Regions from separate parts of the Martelella sp. K41-7 genome, predicted to be linked through region 3. Evidence: riboswitches for the same ligand, from Rfam matches in the RefSeq annotation. Region 3 holds a riboswitch; each other region holds the start of a gene.
The links. A riboswitch is a leader RNA that binds a small molecule or an ion and turns the genes downstream of it on or off. The one in region 3 is predicted to bind thiamine pyrophosphate.
Positions count from the first base shown of each region.

Region 1: linked by a shared signal. The riboswitch ahead of thiC (phosphomethylpyrimidine synthase ThiC) and the one ahead of thiM (hydroxyethylthiazole kinase) in region 3 are both predicted to bind thiamine pyrophosphate.
Region 2: linked by a shared signal. The riboswitch ahead of AC0L7L_RS16460 (ABC transporter permease) and the one ahead of thiM (hydroxyethylthiazole kinase) in region 3 are both predicted to bind thiamine pyrophosphate.
Region 4: linked by a shared signal. The riboswitch ahead of thiE (thiamine phosphate synthase) and the one ahead of thiM (hydroxyethylthiazole kinase) in region 3 are both predicted to bind thiamine pyrophosphate.

Region 1 is NZ_JBVVRV010000002.1:154,261-159,618, reverse strand. Features, by position in the region: gene AC0L7L_RS21185 (3-hydroxyacyl-CoA dehydrogenase NAD-binding domain-containing protein) at 1-189, shown strand, start outside; partial or broken gene AC0L7L_RS21180 (thiamine phosphate synthase) at 385-540, opposite strand; gene thiC (phosphomethylpyrimidine synthase ThiC) at 563-2,371, opposite strand; TPP riboswitch at 2,470-2,585, opposite strand; one part of gene AC0L7L_RS21170 (IS5 family transposase) at 2,764-3,185, opposite strand; one part of gene AC0L7L_RS21170 (IS5 family transposase) at 3,185-3,518, opposite strand; gene AC0L7L_RS21165 (ZinT/AdcA family metal-binding protein) at 3,726-5,358, opposite strand, start outside.
Region 2 is NZ_CM147867.1:3,447,853-3,453,210, forward strand. Features, by position in the region: partial or broken gene AC0L7L_RS16455 (ABC transporter substrate-binding protein) at 42-982, opposite strand; partial or broken gene AC0L7L_RS16460 (ABC transporter permease) at 1,014-1,729, opposite strand; TPP riboswitch at 1,835-1,944, opposite strand; gene AC0L7L_RS16465 (sugar porter family MFS transporter) at 2,173-3,504, shown strand; gene AC0L7L_RS16470 (MmgE/PrpD family protein) at 3,670-5,181, shown strand; gene prpC (bifunctional 2-methylcitrate synthase/citrate synthase) at 5,240-5,358, shown strand, end outside.
Region 3 is NZ_CM147867.1:2,442,041-2,447,398, reverse strand. Features, by position in the region: gene thiD (bifunctional hydroxymethylpyrimidine kinase/phosphomethylpyrimidine kinase) at 1-412, opposite strand, end outside; gene thiE (thiamine phosphate synthase) at 409-1,047, opposite strand; gene thiM (hydroxyethylthiazole kinase) at 1,044-1,844, opposite strand; TPP riboswitch at 1,894-1,988, opposite strand; gene AC0L7L_RS11600 (CoA-acylating methylmalonate-semialdehyde dehydrogenase) at 2,063-3,559, opposite strand; gene AC0L7L_RS11595 (LysR family transcriptional regulator) at 3,679-4,572, shown strand; gene AC0L7L_RS11590 (dual specificity protein phosphatase family protein) at 4,578-5,108, opposite strand.
Region 4 is NZ_CM147867.1:4,046,426-4,051,783, forward strand. Features, by position in the region: gene AC0L7L_RS19250 (TRAP transporter large permease subunit) at 1-1,335, opposite strand, end outside; gene thiE (thiamine phosphate synthase) at 1,332-1,994, opposite strand; TPP riboswitch at 2,106-2,208, opposite strand; gene AC0L7L_RS19260 (HAD family hydrolase) at 2,247-2,924, opposite strand; gene AC0L7L_RS19265 (sugar-binding transcriptional regulator) at 2,921-3,880, opposite strand; gene AC0L7L_RS19270 (MFS transporter) at 4,233-5,358, shown strand, end outside.

The sequences.
Region 1 (5,358 bases), on a different replicon from region 3:
CTCGATGTCATCTTCGTCAACGGCTACGGCTTTCCCCGCACGCGCGGCGGCCCGATGTGCTTTGCCCGCGAAACCGGCCTTGAGCAAGTGGCCCGCGACATCATGCGCTACCACGCCGAGATCGGCCCGCACTGGAAGCCTTCGGCGCTGCTGCTCGCCGAGGCGGGCATCTGCGACTTTGGTGCGTGACCTCGGAGGGGCGAAGCATAGGCATTGTCGACGGCATTGCGCGGTGGCAAAGACCAGTTGGCGGCGATGGCCCGTTCGAAGTTACCGTCACGCTCGGCCATATCAGTCACCTCTTTGCCGAAGGTTCGCGGCTACGGATTTTCGGGTCGCCCGGCAAACAATCCTCGGTGGGCCTCTCACCCCAAGCAGCCTGATCCTGCCAGTGGCCGCTCTGCCGCCCGTCTTGTTGCGAAGTTGCGCCGTAGTTGCCCCGCCCGCCACCGCGCGGCGCGCGGTCTCGACCATCTCGATCCCGGCACAAAGGCCGGGATCGAGAACCAGATAGACAGACAGGTCGGTGGATTGCCGCATCCCGGATGCCCGTTGCGGCATGTCAGGCCTCCTCTTCGCTGTTCAATGGAACGTAGAGTGCCCCGCCCTCTCGGAATTTCTCCGCCATCCTCGCCATCCCGACCTTCTGGGCCTCGGCGCGGATGTCGTGGGAGATCCGCATCGAGCAGAACTTGGGCCCGCACATCGAGCAGAAATGGGCGGTCTTGTGCGCCTCCTTGGGCAACGTTTCGTCATGCATGGAGCGGGCGGTCTCCGGGTCAAGCGACAGGTTGAACTGGTCTTCCCAGCGGAACTCGAAGCGCGCACGCGACAAAGCGTCGTCACGTATCCGCGCGGCTGGGTGGCCCTTGGCGAGATCGGCGGCGTGAGCCGCAATTTTGTAGGTGATGACGCCGGTCTTGACATCATCACGATCCGGCAGGCCGAGATGTTCCTTGGGCGTCACGTAGCAGAGCATCGCCGTGCCGAACCATCCGATCATCGCCGCTCCGATGCCACTGGTTATGTGGTCGTAACCCGGCGCGATATCCGTGGTGAGCGGCCCGAGCGTGTAGAACGGCGCCTCGCCGCAGGTCTCAAGCTGCTTGTCCATATTGGCCTTGATCTTGTGCATCGGCACGTGGCCGGGGCCCTCGATCATCACCTGGCAGTCTTTCGCCCATGCGATCTGCGTCAGTTCTCCAAGCGTTTTCAACTCGGCGAACTGCGCTTCGTCATTGGCATCGGCAATTGAACCGGGACGCAATCCGTCGCCGAGGCTGAAGGACACGTCATAGGCGCGGGCGATGTCGCAGATCTCGTTGAAATGATCGTAAAGAAAGCTCTCACGGTGATGATGGAGACACCACTTGGCCATGATCGACCCGCCACGGCTGACGATCCCCGTCACCCGCCCCACCGTCATCGGAATCATGTGCAGGCGCACCCCCGCATGGATGGTGAAATAGTCCACCCCCTGTTCTGCCTGTTCGACCAGCGTGTCGCGATAGACCTCCCAGGAGAGATCTTCGGCAATGCCGCCGACTTTTTCCAAAGCCTGATAGAGCGGCACGGTTCCGATCGGAACAGGCGAATTGCGGATGATCCAGTCGCGGATGTTGTGAATGTTGCGCCCGGTGGAAAGGTCCATCACCGTATCTGCGCCCCAGCGCGTGGCCCAAACCATCTTCTCCACTTCCTCGGCCATTGAGGAGGTCACGGCGGAATTGCCGATATTGGCGTTGATCTTCACCAGGAAATTCCGCCCGATCGCCATCGGCTCGGCCTCGGGATGATTGATGTTGGCAGGGATGATCGCCCGGCCCTTCGCCACCTCGTCCCTTACGAATTCGGGCGTGATGAAATCCGGAATTTCGGCGCCGAAATCCTCGCCATCGAGTGCAAGCGCGTCTTTCGCCGCCCTGCGACCCAGATTCTCGCGGATGGCGACAAACTCCATCTCTGGCGTCACGACCCCGGCGCGGGCATAGGCCATTTGGGTCACGGCGCAGTCTCCCGTCGCCCGGCGCGGCCGATGACGCACTGGAAATTCCGGCACCAGCCGCATACCCTCGGCAAAGCCGTTGTCCTCGGGTTTCACATGGCGGCCGTCATAGGTCCGGGTATCCTTTCGCGCGGCGACCCAGCCCTCTCGCAGGCGCGGCAGCCCGCCCTCGATGGAGGGTTTGGCATCCGGATCGGTATAAGGGCCGGAACTGTCATAGACGGTTACGGGTGGCTCACCCGCACTGGGGTGCACATCGATTTCGCGCAAGGGCACGCGGATATCAGGATAGAGCACGCCCTTTTGCCAGACGCGGCGGGACGCCGGCAGCGGACCTGTGGTGACGGTTGGGGATAAGTCTTTCATCGGTCGGAGCCTCCATAGCTCTTGGCGTTGGAGACCCAGTTCGACGTCGAATGGAGGAGGCCGCGCATTGCATCCGATAGGAATAGCGGGCTTGATCCCGCGCAGCCGATGCACCATCCCTACGCCAGTGTGAACTGGATCAGGTTCATCGGGTCACTGCGCTGCGACAGCCAGCAGTATCTCAGCCCCTTGTCGGGACCCCCGGGTGAGCGCGCCAAAATTGCGCCGAATAGACGCGCTTGTCAACGCCAGCCTTGGTGGAGGGAATATAGCTTTCTATTTTTTTGGCGCACCGGGCAATCAAAAACCGGATCAAGCTTATTCGCCCGGTGCTTTGCTTCGCGCACTCCCGGCATTTTTGACTTTTTCGTTAGGCTCAGGACTCGTTAAAATCAAAGCCAGAAGATAACGGCAGCAGCGATGCATATGCTTGAGAAGAAAGTGTGTGCACAACGGTCGTATCGGGTGTGAATTCGGCGCCAGTCCTTGAGCCTGCCAAACATGTTCTCGATTTTATGGCGCTTTTGGTAGAGCTTGCGGTCATGCGCTATTGGGACCTTTCTGTTCGCCCTCGATGGAATGCAGGCCTTGATTTTGCGCTGCGCCAAGGCCTCTCGAAACCAGTCGGCATCGTAGCCTTTGTCGGCCAGTACCGTCTTTGCTTTGGGAAAGGCCTCTATCATTCGGGCAGCACCTTTGTAGTCGCTCGTCTGCCCTTCGCTCAACAGCATGATCAGTGGCCGGCCATGGCCATCGCAAACCGCATGCAGCTTGGAGTTCAAGCCGCCTTTGGTGCGCCCGATACGTCTGGGAACATCCCCTTTTTTAGCAGACTGGCTGCGGTGCGATGTGCTTTCAAATGCGTAGCGTCGATCATCAACTGTTCCGGCTCACCGCATTCGGCCGCCAACTCAGCGAAAATCCTGTTGAACACACCAAGCCTGCTCCAGCGGATGAAGCGATTATAGATCGTCTTGTGCGGTCCATATTCCTTCGGCGCATCGCGCCATCGCAAACCATTGCGCAAGACAAAGACAATGCCGCTCACGATCAGCCGGTCATCAACACGAGGCACACCGTGAGACAGTGGGAAATAGGGCTCGATCCGGCGCATCTGCGCCTGCGACAGCAGCGGCAAATCACTCATTGCGGTTCTCCATTCGAGCCCAATGAATCAAAACGAAGAGAACGCCGCAAGTGATTTAATAGGTCCTGAACCTAGTGTCTTCTCGCTGCAAACGGCGATGATGGCACCGTTTACGCGCATCTACTTGTACTTGATCCTCGGAAGAAACGTGAAAAGGGCGTCCAGCCGTGAAGCCGGACACCCGTTCTTTGAAGCGCTACGTCTAGCTCAGTGGGTCAGCATCTCGTCGGCGATCTGGTCGCTGTCGAGCGATGACGGGTAGTAGGTCGGCCAGTTTGTCAATTCTTCCAGAAGGGCCGCACGGTCGTCACCCCAGTAGAGGTGATAGTGATCGGCGTCTGCCCGCGCGATCCGGTGGTCGGAGAACTGGATGAATTGCGGCGCGGCCTCGTCGCCCTCGCTCTTTTCGAAGATGAACCGGACGCCCCTGTTGCCCTTGGCATAGGTCAGGACTTCATAGCCGTCGCTTTTGTAGCGACCTTCAACCGCCTCGCCATCTTCATAGAAGGTGACTTCGTGGCCATCGATGGTGATGCGCTCGACATCGGTCTTGTAACCGGTGTCGTAGTAAGCCTTGTATTCCTCGACGGTCATGCTGCCGGTCTCGGCCTTGTGCTTCATCACCGGGTCGAGTGTTCCGTCCTGAAGATAGGGATAGACCGACTGCCAGTCGCCGGCCCAGTCGGAAAGCGGACGGTCCGCGATCTGGCTGTCCTCGAAATAGCCCTTGTAAATCTGCGGATCGCCATGATCGTGGGCGTGATCATCTTCGCCCTCGTGGACCATGCCGCTGCCGCCTGCAACGGCGATGTTGTAGGGCATACCGCCGACGTCGACCGTACCGACTTCCGCGAGACCATCCTTGGCGATGCGGCGGACGAGGCCGGCATTCGGGTCGCTCATCACGATCTCATCACCGGCCATGGCGATGCGTGGACGCGGGTCGTTCCAGTGGCCATCCATCGAATAGGGCTCGGTAACCTTGGCGCTTGTCGTGAGGCTGGCGTCCAGAATGTCGATCTGATGCAGGCTGCCATCCTCGGTCAGCACATAGCCGAAAAAGGGATTGGCCGGATCGAGCGCGAAGTCAACGCGGCGGAACGGCAGTTCGATATAGCTAAAATGCGGCTCATCGGCCGGGTCGATGACGACGAGGCCATTGGATCCGTAATTGCCGAGAAAGACCTGCATGCTTTTGGCGCCAAGCAGGGTGCCCGTGGTCTCACCTTCCGGCAAATCGTCCGGATAGGTCAGCATTTCGAAGACGGGGCCGTCTTCGCCGGGGGTCACGGTCAGCACGCCTTCCTGGCAACCGGCCGCGAGAAAGGCCCCGGAGAAGGCTTCGCCGTGAATGCCGGTGCAGGTCGCGACATCGCCGGTCGGCTCGCCGTCTTCGGTCACGGCGCGCAGGCCGATGCGGGTGCCGTCAACCGGCGTATCGGTTGCAACGCTCGTGACCCAGTATTGGCCGACGGGAGCGGCAAAGCCATGATGGGCGCGTTCCTGCTTCAGTTCGCTGGTTTCAAGCTCGCCGTGGTGAAGCTCGGGAGCATCGACGATTGCGGCATAGCCGCCCTTGTCGAAATTGACGACCACCTTGCCGTCATGATCGATGATGTGGAACGGGCGCGGGCCGGTGAGGCTTTCCTCGATGGCGACCGGCGCCTCGATATCGATATCGGAATGGTCACCGTGGGAATGCAGCGAGATGCCGCTGTTGATGAAGTGAACCGCGTCATCGTTGGACTGAACAGCAACAACGGCTGCGCCGTCGTTGACCGCGTAAAGCTTGTTCTGGCCGGTGGTGTCGAAGGACCAGCGATGGTCGGGTTCGCTGAGG
Region 2 (5,358 bases), 1.0 Mb from region 3:
CTTCTATTTTGCTTTTGTGGCGATTTGAGGCCGAGGCTTTGTTATTCGCGCTGAAGCGAAACCGATATTTCGGACACCGCCGGCGCTGTGTCGATCAGCCCGTTTTCAGCCATGAAGGCCCCGAAGCGCTGGTAGCGGCCGGCATCGAAGGCCGCCGGGCTCTTGGCAAAGCGGGCGACAGTATCGGCGAAGGCCTGACGGTTCAGCTCATCATCGAGATCGGGATAGGCCTCTGCAAAAAGCCCCCATGCCTGTTGCGGGTGATTGGTGATGAAGATCGTCGCCCGTTCAACCGCGTCGAGAAAGCGTGGAAGGCGATCATCATCGAGAAGCGCGCCGCGGGTCACAAAGATCAACTCGTCATAGACCGGAACGCCGTTTTCCTCCGGGAAAAAGCGCGTCCCTCCTCACCTTCAATTGCCATCTGGGTCAGCTCGAAATTGCGAAACGCGCCGATTGTGGCGTCGACCTGACCGGAGAGAAGCGATTGGGTGAGCGCGAAATTGACGTTGACCAGTGTAATGTCATCCCGCGACAGTCCGGAGCTTTCAAGCATGGCGGAGACGACAGCTTCCTCGATCCCGGCAACGGAAAAGCCGATCTTCCTGCCCTTCAAATCAGACAGCGACTTTACCGGCCCGTCCGCCATCACTGTCAGCGTATTGAGCGGAGTGGACACCAGCGTGCCGAAACGCTTGATTTCGACGCCGGCGGCGTGGTCGAGATAGAGGTTCGGTTGATAATGAACGCCGATATCGGCACGGCCAGAAGCGACCATGCGCGGAACCATGGAAGGATCAGCCGGCGGCACGAGCTCCACATCGAGGCCTTCCTCTTCGAAGTATCCCTGCTGTTGCGCGATCACCATCGGTGCGTGATCGGGGTTCACATACCATTCGAGGATGACACTGAGTTTGTCGTTGGCGGCGGCAAGGCCGGGCAACATCGTCAGCGCCGCGGCAAGCGCGAGTTTCTTGAGCATTCTTTCCTCCGTGGAAAAAGTGTGCGGCCGTCTAGTGGTTTGGCGACCAGCGGGTGAAAAACGGGGCGGCGAGATCCACCGCCTTGCGAAACAGCACGGCCTCCACGGCCAGGATGAACATGGCAGCAAAGACAGTATCGGCCTGCATCCGGGCATTGGCCTGCACCATAACGAAGCCGAGACCACCGGCAGCGCCGACCCATTCGCCGACGACGGCGCCAAGCGGGGCAAGCGGAGCTGCTATACGAAGGCCGGAAAAAGCTGCGGCATGGCCAGAGGAAGCCTGATGAGAACGAGAAGTTGCCAGTGGCTGGCGCCATCGAGGCGGGCAGCCTTGACGATGGCGCTGTCGGTGCGGGCAAGCCCATCGGCGAAATTGGAAGCGACCGGGAAGAACACGATGATCGTCGTCATCACGATCTTGGAGGTGATGCCGAAGCCAAACCAGAGCACCAGCATGGGTGCGATGACGAAAACGGGAAAGGACTGCAGCACCACCAGCGCGGGCCAGACCAGCCGACCCAAGCGGGGAAAGCCCGCCAGCAGAAAGGCAGCACCGGCACCGAACAGCGCACCGACGGCAAAACCTGCAATGATCTCGCGCAGCGTGACGAGCGCTTCAGAAAACAGATAGGCATGGCCGGTCCACAGCTTTATGGCCACGGAAAGCGGGGCTGGCAGGATATAGCGCGGCAGCGCAAACACCGTGACCACCGCCTGCCAGACAAGGACAAGTGCACAAACCATCAGACAAAATTTGAAAACTGCAGACAGGCCTTGCTTCAAGTCCCCTCTCCCCGGCGTGGCCGGGCAGCGGACGTATCAAAACAGGCAGATTTTCTGGGCGTGTCGCTCAATACCAAACTCCGTTCCTACGCCGGCATGACCCGGATCAGGTTCAAGGGTTCGGCACGAAGCCATCTCAGCATCTTGGTCACAAGATCGCACCCCTCGGATGGCTTATCTATGCCTGCGCGGAGCGCCATGGTCAAGAGTGCAGGCACAATCCATGGTTGCCGAATCTGTGTCTGGATTGACTTCCCCGCCATTTTTCACCTTCAAGTTGTCGGGAAACAATGGCGATACGGATGATTTTCAGTTAGCGTTCATAAAATCACACTAAACGGTCAGTGGAAGATAACTGACCGGCGCGCCGAAAAACCGGCCGCCCCGACAATGCGGAGGAAACAATGCTTATCGCCATCGTCATCGTGGCGGCGCTTTTCGGCATGCTCTTTGGTTTCGACCAGGGCGTGATTTCCGGCGCCTTGCCGTTCATCAAACAGGATTTCACCATTACCCCCTTCATGGAGGGCGTGATCACCTCTGCCGTGCCGCTCGGCGCTGTCGCGGGCACCATCTTGGCGATGGTGACCACCGACCGCTACGGCCGAAAGCCGATGCTGATTCTCGGCGCAGTGATCTTTCTGTTCGGCTCGCTGTTTTCCGCGTTCGCCTTCAACCAGTATGTGCTGACACTGGCACGCCTTGTGATCGGCGTCGGCATCGGCGCATCTGCGATGACCGCTCCGATGTTTCTCGCGGAAGTCGCTCCGGCGCGTATTCGCGGCACGATCGTCTCGGCCTTCCAACTGATGATCACCATCGGCATCATGGTTTCCTATATGTCGGATGCGGCCTTTGGCGGCACCGGCGACTGGCGCTGGATGATCGGTGTCGGCGTGTTTCCGTCGATCATCGCCCTTGTCGGCATCCTGCTGTCGCCGGAAACGCCGCGCTGGCTGACGCTGAATTCGAACGCCGACAAGGCGCGCGACATCATCACGAAGCTGCAGCCTGAGGCGAGCGAAGAAGACGTCGACAAGATCATTACCGAGATCAAGGAAAGCGCCAAGGACGAGGAAGCCACTCCCGCCTGGAACACCTTCCTGAAGAAGGGCATCCTGCCGATCACCAGTTTCGCGATGATCGTGTTCGTGCTTCAGCAACTCTCGGGCATCAACGCGATCATCTATTACGCACCCGAAATCTTCAAGAACGCGGGCTTTTCCGGCACCACGACACAGCTTCTGGCAACGGTCGGCATCGGCGTCGTCAATGTGGCGCTGACCATCGTCGCCATGTATCTGGTGGAATCGATCGGACGACGCAAACTACTGATTTTTGGCTTCGTCGGCACCTCCGCCTCGATGGCGCTGGTCACCGTCGCGACCATGATGGACGTTGCCGCAACGCCTTATCTGGCATTGATCGGGATTTTCACCTTCATCGGCTTTTTCGCCGTCAGCCTCGGTCCGTTGCCCTGGCTCTACATGGCGGAGCTGTTTCCGCTTCGGCTGCGCCCGCGCGGCATGGCGCTGGCGTCTATTGCCAACTGGTTCTTCAACTTCGTCGTTGCCCTGCTGTTTCCTGAGCTTCTCGCAGGCATCGGGATCGTCGGAACCTTCGCGATCTTCACCACCTTCTGCGTGATCGGTGTTTTCTATGCGATTGCGGTGGCACCGGAGACCAAGGGCATCACGCTTGAGGAAATCGAGCAGCGCACTTTTGCTGCGGGCTGACAGGCACGCCCTGAAAGAGATCGAACGGCCCGCCGGAGACCCTCCTGCGGGCCGTTTTGCATGCAACCGCCAAAATGCCTAAGACTAATGGCTGCATTGCCGGTAATGGACAATTTGCGCCAATCAGGCGAAAACGGCGGTGGCATTGAAGCGGGAGGAGAATTCATGCACGACCACACGGTGCGCACCCACAAATCATCGGAAAACCTGAAACGGGAAGACCAGCTTGCCTGGAAGATCGCCACGGTCGCGGCTGATCGCGTGGCCCTCGACGACGACGTTGTGGAGATGATCGGCAACCGGATCATCGACAATGCCTCCGTGGCCGCCGCCTCCATCGCCCGCCGTCCGGCCATCAGTGCCAGAACACAGGCGACCGCCCACCCGTTTGCGCCGGGCGCGACAATCTTCGGCCTTGCCGCCGACAAGCGGTTTTCGCCGGAATGGGCGGCATGGGCCAATGGTGTGGCCGTGCGTGAGCTTGACTATCACGACACGTTTCTGGCTGCCGATTATTCCCATCCCGGCGACAATATTCCACCGGTTCTGGCCGTCGCCCAACATTGCGGGCTTTCCGGCGAGGCGCTCGCACGCGGCATTGCCACCGGCTATGAAATTCAGGTCGATCTGGTCAAGGGCATCTGCCTGCATGAGCACAAGATCGACCATATCGCCCATCTGGGACCATCGGCGGCTGCCGGCATCGGCACAGCACTGGGGCTTGATACCGAGACCATCTATCAGGCCGTTCAGCAGGCGCTGCATGTGACGACCACGACAAGGCAATCGCGCAAGGGCGAGATTTCGAGCTGGAAGGCCTATGCTCCGGCCTTTGCCGGCAAGATGGCGGTCGAGGCGGTTGACCGGGTGATGCGGGGCGAAGGCGCACCATCGCCGGCATGGGAGGGCGAAGACGGCTTCATCGCTTACCTTCTTTCCGGCCCGACTGCGGAATACACCGTGCCGCTGCCGGAAAAGGGCGAAGCCAAGCGCGCGATCATGGACACCTATACCAAGGAGCATTCGGCTGAATATCAAAGCCAGGCGCTGATCGACCTTGCTCGCCGCATGGGGCCGAAGATCGGCGACCTTTCGAAGGTGAAGTCGATCCTGATCGAGACCAGCCACCACACCCATTACGTGATCGGCACCGGCGCCAACGACCCGCAGAAGATGGACCCGAATGCGAGCCGCGAAACGCTCGACCACTCGATCATGTATATCTTTGCGGTCGCACTGGAAGATGGCGGCTGGCACCATGAGCGCTCCTATGCGCCCGAGCGCGCCAAACAACCCGAAACGGTGGCGCTGTGGCACAAGGTCACCACGGCGGAAAATCCGGAATGGACGCGGCGCTACCACAGCCACGACCCAGCGGAGAAAGCCTTCGGTGGCCATGTGATCGTCACCATGGAAGACGGCACGATCATCGAGGACCAGCTTGCCATTGCCGATGCAAACCCGCTCGGAACCCGTCCGTTTGCCCGGCCGGACTATGTGAAGAAATTCCGCATGCTGGCCGATGGCGTGATTGCCATGGATGAGCAGGACCGCTTCCTTTCGACCGTGGAGCGGCTGATGTCACTGGCGCCTGATGAGCTTGCCGGACTGAATTTTGCCGTGTCGCCGGACAAGCTCGGTGCGCAGGCAAAGACAGGGATATTCGACTGGAGATGAGATCGTGGTGCGCGTCCGGCCTTGAGGAGGGGCGGATGCGCGACCTGGAGGAGAGATCATGACTGAAGCAAGAAAACCGAAGAAATCGGTGGCGCTTTCCGGCGTCGTCGCCGGTAATACAGCACTTTGTTCCGTCGGCCAGAGCGGCAATGACCTGCATTATCGCGGCTATGACAT
Region 3 (5,358 bases):
TGGGTGTCAGAAGCGCAGCAAGTGGCAGCAGATGCTCCTTCAGCGCCTCAACCGCGTCTTCCGGCAGCAGCCGGTGACCGCCCTTGGCGACCATCACCGGGTCCAGGACGACCGGCACTTCGACATGGTGGCGCAGACTGTCGGCGACGGTGACCGCGATATTGGCATTGGCGATCATGCCGATCTTGATCGCGCTGACCGAAACATCGTCGAAGATCGCTGCAATCTGCTCGGCCACAAAAGCTGATGGCACCTGGTGCACGCTGGTGACACCGCGCGTGTTCTGTGCCGTCAGCGCCGTCAGCACGGCCATGCCGTAGGTTCCGCGCGCCGAAAACGTCTTGAGGTCGGCCTGAATGCCGGCGCCGCCCGAGGGGTCGGAACCTGCGATCGAAAGAATGTTCGCAATCATGTCTTTGCCTTCCCGATGGCTTCCATGAGCGCCATCGATGCCTGATAGGGATCGGTTTGTCCGCAGATCGCGGAGACCACGGCAATGCCGTCGGCGCCCGCTTCGAATGTGGCGGCCACATGTTCGGCTTTCAATCCGCCGATAGCGACGACGGGCAGGGCGGAAAGCGCCGTTATTTCTGTGAGCCCCTCAAATCCGAGAGGAACGGCATGACCGGGCTTGGTATTCGTCGCAAAAATTGGCCCGGCGCCGATATAATCCAGCCCTGCCGGGTCGAAATTGTGCGCGGCCTCAAGGCTGTCGATTGACAGGCCGAGCAGCATATCCGGTCCGATACGGCCTCTGACCGCTGCCGGATTGTCATCCGACTGACCGACATGGACACCATCGGCGCGAAGCGCGATTGCCGCGTCGACATCGTCATTGACGATCAGGCGGGCATTGGTCCCGTCGAGCCCCTTTTTCAGTTCTTGGCCCGCAGTGATGCGTTCCACTGTTGTGGCGTCCTTCATGCGGAGCTGCACCATGGTCACGCCACCACGCACGGCGGCTCTGGCTGTTTCTGCCATGCCAAAGGAAGCGCAGAGCACAGGGTCAAGTACGAGATAAAGCGACAGATCGAAAACGAGCCTCATGAAAGGGTAACCCTTGCACCGGCCTTGAGTTCCGCAGGTGTGACAGCCGCAAGCTGATCCAGGAACTGAACGGCGAAAGAACCCGGTCCGTTGGCACGCTCATGGGCACGTTCACCGGCGACGGCGTAGAGCGTGAGCGCGGCGACAGTTGCGGAAAACGGGTCGGCGGGGCGGGTGCCGGCGAAGGCGCCGACAAGGCAGGTCAGCGCGCAACCGAGCGCTGTCACGCGCGGCATCAGTGGCGATCCGCCTTCTATGCGGGCACTGCGGCTGCCGTCGGTCACAAAGTCGCTTTCTCCGGTGACGGCCACCACCATGGAGCGTTCATTGGCCAGGTGGCGCGCCGTTTCTTCCGCCGCCTCAACACTGTCACCGGCGTCCACGCCCCTGCCGCCGCTGGTCGCACCGGAAAAGGCGAGAATTTCGGAGGCGTTGCCGCGCAAGACTGTCGGGCGGAGATCAAGTAGTTCGAGGGCTGCATTTTTTCGGAACCCGGTCGCAAAATGGGCAACGGGATCGAACACCCACGGCGTGCCCTTTGCCGCGGCACCCGCGATTGCCGCCTTCATGCCTCCGATCCATTGCGGCGACAGCGTACCGATATTGATGGTCAGCGCGGAGACCAGGCCGGCGAACTCTCCGGCTTCCTCCTCACAATGGACCATGGCAGGCGAGGCGCCTGCGGACAGCAGTACATTGGCTGCGACATTCATCGCCACGTAATTGGTAATGCATTGCACAAGGGGAGCCTTTGCACGCATCTCGGTCAGCAGAATATCGGGGGTCGCATCCGTCATCCCGGTTTCCCTTTCTTTTGTGGCGGGAAAGCCGGTCGGGCCAGATTGAGGAAAGGCCCGAGTGACTCCCTCCGCCGGTATGATCCGGATCAGGTTCCAAGGGTGCTTCTCAGCCCGCAAAAGCGGACGCCCCCGTCGCTCATCATGGCAGTCTTATAGCAGAAAAATCCGCCCCGATAAGGGGGCGGATTGAACCGGCAGGAATTTAATCTCTGCCGTTACTTCATCGTCGGCATGGAGAATTCTGCGCCTGAGCGGATGCCCTTGGGCCAGCGGCTGGTGATGGTCTTCAGGCGCGTGTAGAAGCGCATGCCTTCCGGGCCATGCATGTGATGATCGCCGAACAGCGATGCCTTCCAGCCGCCAAAGGAATGAAACGCCATCGGAACCGGGATCGGCACATTGATGCCGACCATGCCGACCTGGATCTTGTGCGCGAATGCGCGGGCTGCATCGCCGTCGCGGGTGAAGATCGCCGTGCCATTGCCGAATTCGTGGTCGTTGATCCACTGTGCCGCCTCGTCATAGCTGGATGCACGGGCGACCGAGAGAACCGGGCCGAAGATTTCTTCCTTGTAGATCTTCATGTCGGTGGTGACGCGATCGAACAGGGTTGCGCCGACGAAATAGCCGTTCTCGTAGCCCTGAAGATTGAGGTCGCGTCCGTCGATCACGAGGTCCGCACCTTCTTCAACGCCCGAATCGATATAGCCGAGGATCTTGTCGCGGGCAGCAGCTGTAACGACCGGTCCCATGTCGGCTTCCGGATCGTTGCCGGGGCCGACCTTGAGGGCGGCAATGCGGGGCTTGAGCTTTTCGATCAGACGGTCCGCTGTCTCGTCGCCGACGGGAACCGCGACCGAGATCGCCATGCAGCGCTCGCCGGCCGACCCGTAGGCCGCGCCCATCAAAGCGTCGGCTGCCTGATCCATATCGGCGTCGGGCATCACGATCATATGGTTCTTGGCACCGCCGAGGGCCTGGCAGCGTTTGCCGTTTGCTGTGGCCGTGGTGTAGATATAGCGCGCGATCGGCGTCGAGCCGACGAAGCTTACGGCCTGAATATCAGGATTGGCGAGGATAGCGTCGACGGCCTCCTTGTCGCCCTGTACGACGTTGAAGACGCCATCGGGAAGGCCGGCTTCTTTCAGCCATTCGGCAATCAGCAGTGCGGCGGAAGGGTCGCGCTCGGATGGCTTCAAAATGAAGCAGTTGCCGCAGGCAAGCGCCACCGGGAACATCCACATAGGCACCATGGCGGGAAAGTTGAACGGCGTGATCCCGGCAACAACGCCAAGCGGCTGGCGCATCGACCAACTGTCGACGGCGGTGCCGACATTTTCGGTGAATTCGCCTTTCAGAAGCTGCGGGGCTGAGGTGGCGAACTCAACGACCTCCATGCCGCGCTGGATTTCGCCGAGCGCATCGGAATGGACCTTGCCGTGTTCGGCGGTGATCACCTTTGCAAGGTCGCCCACGCGTTCCTCGAGAATGCCGAGAAATTTGTTCAGGATGCGGGCACGGCGCAGCGGGGTTGTTTCTGCCCAGCCGGGAAAGGCAGCCTTTGCGGCCTCGACAGCGGTGCGCACATCGGCAGTATTGGCAAGCGACAATGCACCGCTTTGTTCGCCCGTCGCCGGGTTATAGGTCGGCACGGTGCGGGTGCCGGAACCGCTGACGATCTTGCCGCCGATAAAATGCTGGATGGATTTCATGGTGTTTCCTCCGCAGTCTGTCTGCATCATGTTTTTCACTTGCCGCCATCTTGCCTGTTAATTTCTGCAAAGAAACAGGATAGTTTACAAATCCATTGTGCAAAAATTAAAGGCCATGCATGGATTGGGATCACCTGCGCATCTTTCTCGCCGTCGCACGACGCGGCCAGATCCTCGCCGCCGCACAGGCACTCGCGCTCAATCATGCCACGGTTTCGCGCCGCCTTAATGCGCTGGAAGATACGCTCGGGGAGCCGTTGTTCGAACGCACGCCTGCTGGTTCGGCATTGACGGAAGCGGGGGAACGGCTTTTGTCGGTTGCCGAAAGGGTGGAGACGGAAATCCTCGGGGTTGCCGAGGATACACGGGCGCGCGGGGCAAGTCTTGCCGGAACCGTGAGGGTCGGCGCGCCGGATGGTCTCGGGACCTATTTCCTTGCCGGTGAACTTGGTCGGCTGCAGGAAGACCATCCCGGGCTCGTGATCGAACTGGTGCCTCTGCCGCGCACATTCTCTTTGTCAAAGCGTGAGGCAGATCTGGCGATCACGCTTGATCCGCCAGAAGAGGGCAGGCTGGTGATTTCGCGGCTGACGGATTACACGCTCGGGGTTTACGCAGCCCGTGCCTATCTCGACCGTTACGGCACGCCGGAGGATGAGCATGCACTGTCCGGCCATGCGGCGGTGACGGGGGTTGAGGACTACGCCTATGCCTCATCGCTGAACTATGCCAATCATCTTGGACGGTCGGCCGGGCGGCTGTTCCGCTGCGCCGGTGTCGCCGGTCAGATCGAGGCGGTGCGCGCCGGCATCGGCATCGGCATTCTTCATGATTTTGTGGTGCGTGACAGTCCGGGCCTGGTCAGCATCCTGCCGTCAATTCGCTTCAGGCGCTCCTATTATCTTCTGTCGCATCCCGATACCGGCAATCTGGCGCGCATCGCGCTGGTGCGGGCCTTCCTGACCCGACGGTTCCGTGAGGAACGAAGCCGGTTTATCTCAGACCCTGCCTGATGCCGTCAGCTCGGCAGGCCGAAATCCTTTTCCAGCTGCTCCCAGGTCTTGTCCATGGCATAGGGACGGGTCAGGGGAATATTGAGGTGTCCGTAGATCGGGGAGAGCTGCCATTCAGCGCGTTCCTCGTCCACACCGGCCACCTGCTGGAGATACATCACCGAGGCCAGGCCCGTGCGGTCGGCGCCGGCCTTGCAGTGGATCAGAAGCGGTTTTTCGGCATCCCGCATCAGTGCCAGAAGTTCCATGCTGCGCTCAAGCGGCAGTTCCTCGCCGTCCGACATGGCGAAATCGATATGGGTTATGCCCAGCGCTTTGCTTGCCGCAACTTCCGAATCATACCATTCCCGGTTCGGATGCGCCCCGCGCAGGTTGATCACCGTCCTGATGCCATGACGCTTGGCATAGTCTGCAAGATCGCCGGCACTTGGCTGAGCCGAGCGATAGAGCGTACCCGCATGAACCTCATGGAAGTTGCCTGTCAACTGCAGGCCGCCAAGATAGAGGCCACCGCTAATCAACAGTGCCCCGGCCATCCAAGTACAGCGCTTCAAAGCGGATTTTACGCCCATTTGCCTTCACCTTCGACCTTTTCAGTAGGTTAATTAGCATCGCTTTGATGGCGGACCAAGCCTGAGATGGCATCGAATAAGTCATCTGTCTGCTGCGGTGTAACCACAGCGTGGAAATTGTGACAGAAATCAGGCAATTTAACTTGACAATAAAACTCATGTTTTATAGCGGATAACTCTAGAAGCCGGCGTGCTGCCGGTCCAGAATGCCCAG
Region 4 (5,358 bases), 1.6 Mb from region 3:
GGAGCATCGGCGTGTTTTCGAAAAGCCTGCCAGCGCCAGCGTGTAGATCGCGGCAAGAGCGGCCGCCTCGGTGGTGGTGACGATGCCGACGCGGATGCCGACAACCACAATGACACCGAGCCCGAAGGCCGGAACGGCAGCAAGGAAGGCGTGCCCTCGCTCGCCCGAGCAGGCCCGCTGGCCACCCGGCTGGTTGCGGGTTGTCAGGTGAATGGCGATGCTGAGGGCGACTGCCATTAAAAGGCCTGCGAACAGCCCGCCGACAAGCAGCTTGCCGACCGAAAGATCGGTCGCGGTCGCAAGGATCAGGAAGGCAATCGAGGGCGGTATGATGTTATCGAGGACCGAGGCGGCGGCGATGATTGCGCCTGCGCGGGCAGGCGGATAGCCATGGCGCACCAGTTCCGGATGAAAGGTCGTGGCGGAGAACACTGCATTGGCAACCGACGAGCCGGAAGCGCCGGAAAACAGCGTGCCAGTGGCCAGCACCGTCTGCGCCAGCCCGCCGCGCCGGTGGCCGACAAGCGCGGCGGCAAAGGCGACGAGTTGTTTTGCCGCGCCCGAGGCCGAAAGGGCCGCACCCGTCAGCAGGAAAAACGGAATGGCAAGCAGCAGGAAATGCGACATGCTGGAAACGGCGGTTGTGACAATCGTTTCGGTCGCGAGGTTGCCGCCGAACGGCATGGCGATCATTGCGGCAGCCAGAAAGGCATGGGCAAGCGGTGCCGCTGTTATGAGGCCGACGGCCGCTGCAATCGCGATCGCAGCGCTCGGCGGCAGCGCGGTGGTTACCGTTAAGCGCAGGCAGGTGAGGTAGATGGCGGTTGCGAGGATTGCCGAAGCTGCAAGCGATAATGCCTTCTGTTCGCTGATGCGGCGAAGGATGAGGACCATCATGAGCAGGCCGCCGCCTGCACCGATCACGGCAAAGCGTAGCCATTCGGGAAGCCCGAGCGTCGGCGATGTGCCGCCGATCAGAGCCACGACGCGGCTGCTGCCGAAAATCAGCACAAGCGCTGCCAAAAGACTGACGGCATCAGCGATGATCCGGGCCGCTTTTGCGACAACCGGCCTGAAGGGAAGATCAAGCCGCATCGACAGCGGCCCGGAAAGGGCAAGCGGTGCGGCCAATGCGATCAGCGCCACATTCAGCCATATGCCGAGATCTTCCGTCCCGATCAACCCTGTGTGAAACAGATATCTGAGAACGACACTTGTGAGCACGACGGCCAGCATGACCGCCAGCACGGCGGCGGCAATCAACCCGAGTGCCGCCTCCAGCCGCTTGGCGAGCCGGGCAGCCTTTGTATGCATTGTTGCCGGAGTGCTTGTCATTGCTGCCGGTTGGCGATCGCGGTGTCGATGGCCCAGCGAAAGTCGCGGGTTGCGGCGGCGACATCAGGCGCGTGAAAAATTGCTGAAATAGCCGCGATACCGTCGGCCCCTTCGGCAATCAGTTGCGCAACGTTTTCAAGCTTGATCCCGGCGATGGCGCCGACCGGCAGGTCGGGACGCGCGCTCTTGAGACCGCGCCGAAGCGCGCTGAAGCCGCGCATGCCGACCGGTGGATCGAGATTGATCTTGGAGAGTGTTTGATAGACGCCGCCGATGCAGGCGTAATTGACCGGGGCGGATGAGGCTTTGGCGCCGTCGGAGGCATTCTTGACGGTCAGGCCGATGATCGCGTCCGGCCCGAGCAGCCGCCGCGCGGTTTCCGGCTCCATGTCGTCGGCACCCAGATGCACGCCGTCGGCGCAGGACGCAAGGGCGACATCAACCCGGTCGTTGACGACAAAGGGAATGCCGGTCGGTGCCAGCGCCTTGCGGATCTCGATGGCCCGCTCGATCATCTGACGGGTCTTGGCGTATTTGTCGCGATACTGGATCAGCGTCGCACCGTTTTCGGCAGCAAGCCGGGCAAGCTCCGACAGCGGTGCGGTTTCAACGAGCCCGGCATCAACCAGCGCGTTCAGACGATAATCGACGGCTCTCATGGCCGCATCCCGCAAGCTGGCTTCTTGCAGATCCGGCGAATTTCCAACGACATATGACGACCTCCATGACATTGCGGAGACCGGATCAGGCTTGGAAACGAAAAGAAGGGAGGTGACCGATTTTTCCGTTCCTACGCCGGTATGACCCGGATCAGGTTCAAGGGTCCGGCTCGTTGCCATCTCAGCATCGCATGATGCTCCCCTCGGAATTTGCATGACTTTGTCGGGCTTTCGGCCCTCTGTCAACCGGCTTCAGACAGCGCCGAACGCTGCTACCTCGAAGCTGGCCAGATCGTCCAATACCGTGGCTGCCCCTGCAGCAAGAAGCCGCTCTGCATGGAGCGGTCTGATACCCTCCAGATGGCCGCCACCGACGAAACCGACGACGCGCATATCCGCGCGGCCGGCGGCAATAACACCGGCAATCGAATCCTCGAGCACCACGCAATTGCCGGCGCCCTTGCCGAGCTTTTCCGCTGCGTAGAGGAAGACGTCAGGCGCGGGCTTGCCGTTTTCAACCGAGTCGGCGCTGAAGGCGCGGCCTTCGAAGCGGTCGGCAAAGCCGATACAGTCGAGCGCGACGCCAAGTCGTTTGTAGGAACCGCCGGACGCGATGCAGTAGCTGATGCCGGCGGCATCCAGCCGGTCGAGCATTTCGCGGGAACCGGCCACCGGCTGAAGTTCGTGCGCATAGCGCTCAAACAGCCTTTCATACCATTCCTTCTGGAAATCGGGATCGATCGGCTGGCCCGTCCTGTCTTCGACAAAGGCGATGATCTGCCTGATCGAGGACCCGAGAAAAGTCTCGACCAGCGTATCCCAGTCGATGACGATGCCGTATTTCTCAAGCGAGGTCCTGAGTTCGGCAAGCGCGATGATCTCGCTGTTGGCAAGCACGCCGTCGAAATCGAAGATGACTGTTTTGTTCATGGGGCCCTCGCCAGAATAAGTTCAGCGGTGATATCGTCGGTAATCAGCGTGGTGACAAGTCCGCCATGGATTGCGGCGATAATAACATCGACCTTGTGGACACCAGTTGCAGCAAGCACTCGTTCCGGAACATTTTCAAGCGCTTCGAGCCCGATGCTGACGGCGCAACGGTTCACAACATGGTCGATTTCCCGGCCGTCGCGATCAATGAAATAGCCGACGATATCGCCGACCGCGCCTTTTTCGGAAAGTTCTGCCGATGTGACATTGGCAGGCAGGGCCGTGGTCATCAGCACGGATTTGTCGGAAAGGTCGCCTGCAGCCAGCACGGCCAGATCGAGTTTTTCAAGCTTTTCCAGATGCGCGTTGAAAACCAGGTTGGAAAGGAAGCCTTCCCTGTTTGTTCCGGGAGAAAGATAAACCGGGGCTGCGAACAGCGAATACTGGGCACCGAGCCGATCAGCAACGCCTACGGTGAGGCCGAAGGCGTTGAAGGGTGCGCCCTGGGCCGTGCCGCCGATCATCGAGACGATTTCAACCTTCGGGAGCTGCATCCGGGGCAGGTACGTCATCGCGTTTTTGAGCGTCATGCCCCAGGAAACGCCGATCAGACGCCAGCGCTCCTCGTGCAGGCCCTTAGCAAGATAGTTCGCAAGAGCCGCACCGGCGGTAATCTGGTCATCGTGATTGTCTGGATTGGCCGGCGCCACGATGGCATCCGCAAGGCCGAAGCGGGTTTTCAGCTCCTCCTGCTGGCGGAAGCGGATGACATGCGGCGACTGGATGTCGACGCGCACCAATCCGCTGGCGCGCGCGGCCCTGATCGCCTGGTTGACGCGCAACCGGGTTACGCCCATCAGCACCGCCACGTCGGACTGGGTCATCTCATTGATGAAATAATGCCAGCAGACCTCAGCCAGAAATGCATCGGTTTCCGCAGTCACTTCACTTGCCACCAGTCATACCCCGTCATGCCGTTGATTTCGGCCCGCCATATGACCTGTTTTCATCTGAATTGCAAATTTGACATTTGTAATTTAGTGCAAAAATAATGATTAATATCAAATATTTATGGATACATGTCAGTGCAAGGAAACCCGACGGGGCGGTCTCTCCCGCCCAGTGTTTCCACTGTCGAGGAACCTGAATTGACTGTTGGCCAAGGTTAGAGGAGGTATGCAAGCATCGTGCAGCCGGCCGGAAGCACACTCATCAGCAATACTGACTTCTGAGTTCAGCGATATTGGATATTCATGCCGTTTGATCCCTGTTAATTTTGGCGGCGGGATTTTTTCGGGATAGGATTTCATGGAACAGGCTGTAAAACGCGGGGCCGACCGCGACATGCTGATTATCATGCTGGCGGGCGGGCTCGTTCTGGCGCTGTCCTTCGGTGTGCGCTCGGTTTTCGGCGGCGTCGTCCTGCCGCTGTCGGACGATCTGTTCGGCGGCCGGATCGAGATTTTCTCGCTGTCGATTGCGATCCAGAACCTTGTCTGGGGTCTGGCGCAGCCGTTTTTCGGCATGATCGCCGACAAGTTCGGTGACCGGCGCGCGCTTTGGCTTGGCTTTGCCTGCTATGTGCTCGGCATGCTGATCTGCGTTATGGGCACGTCGCCCTTTGCCCAGCACATGGGCGCGGGTGTGCTGGTCGGCATGGGTGTTTCAGGCACCGCCTTCGGCACGGTGCTGGCGGTGGTCGGGCGTGCGGCGCCGGCTGAAAAGCGCGGCTTTTATCTCGGCGTGGCGTCCGCCATGGGCTCGGCGGGGCAGGCGGTGCTGCCGCTTCTGACGGCCTTCCTGATTAGTCGCTTCGACTGGCAGACCACGCTTCTGATCATTACGGCATTGCTGGCGCCGATGGCGCTTGCGATCCCCTTCCTGCATGTAAAGAAAAAGGGGACTGCCGCCGAAGCCGATATCGATCTGCCGCAGACGATCCGTCACGCCTTCGGCCATACGAGCTTTGTGATGCTGGCGGCCGGCTTCTTCGTCTGCGGTTTCCACCTTGCCTTCATCACCGCGCATTTGCCGAATTATGTGCAAAATTTCTGCACAGGGACCGCGCTATCCGGACCCGAATTGCGCGCGCTTGGCCTGAAAGCGCTGGCGCTCGCCGGGTTTGCCAATATTTTTGGTACGCTGATTGCGGCGCGCCTCGGTAATGTCTTCTCCAAACCGCATGTTCTGGCGGGGATCTATGCGCTGAGAGCGGTCGTCATTGTGGTGTTCATCTGGTTGCCGCTGACGCCCGTTTCCGTGCTGATCTTCGGCCTCGTCATGGGCGTGCTCTGGCTTTCGACTGTGCCGCTGACGAGTGCATTGATCATCGTGATGTTCGGCCCGCGTGCGATGGGCACGCTGTTCGGCTTCGTCTTTCTCAGCCATCAGCTCGGCGGTTTTGCCGGTGTCTGGCTTGGCGGGATATGGTTTG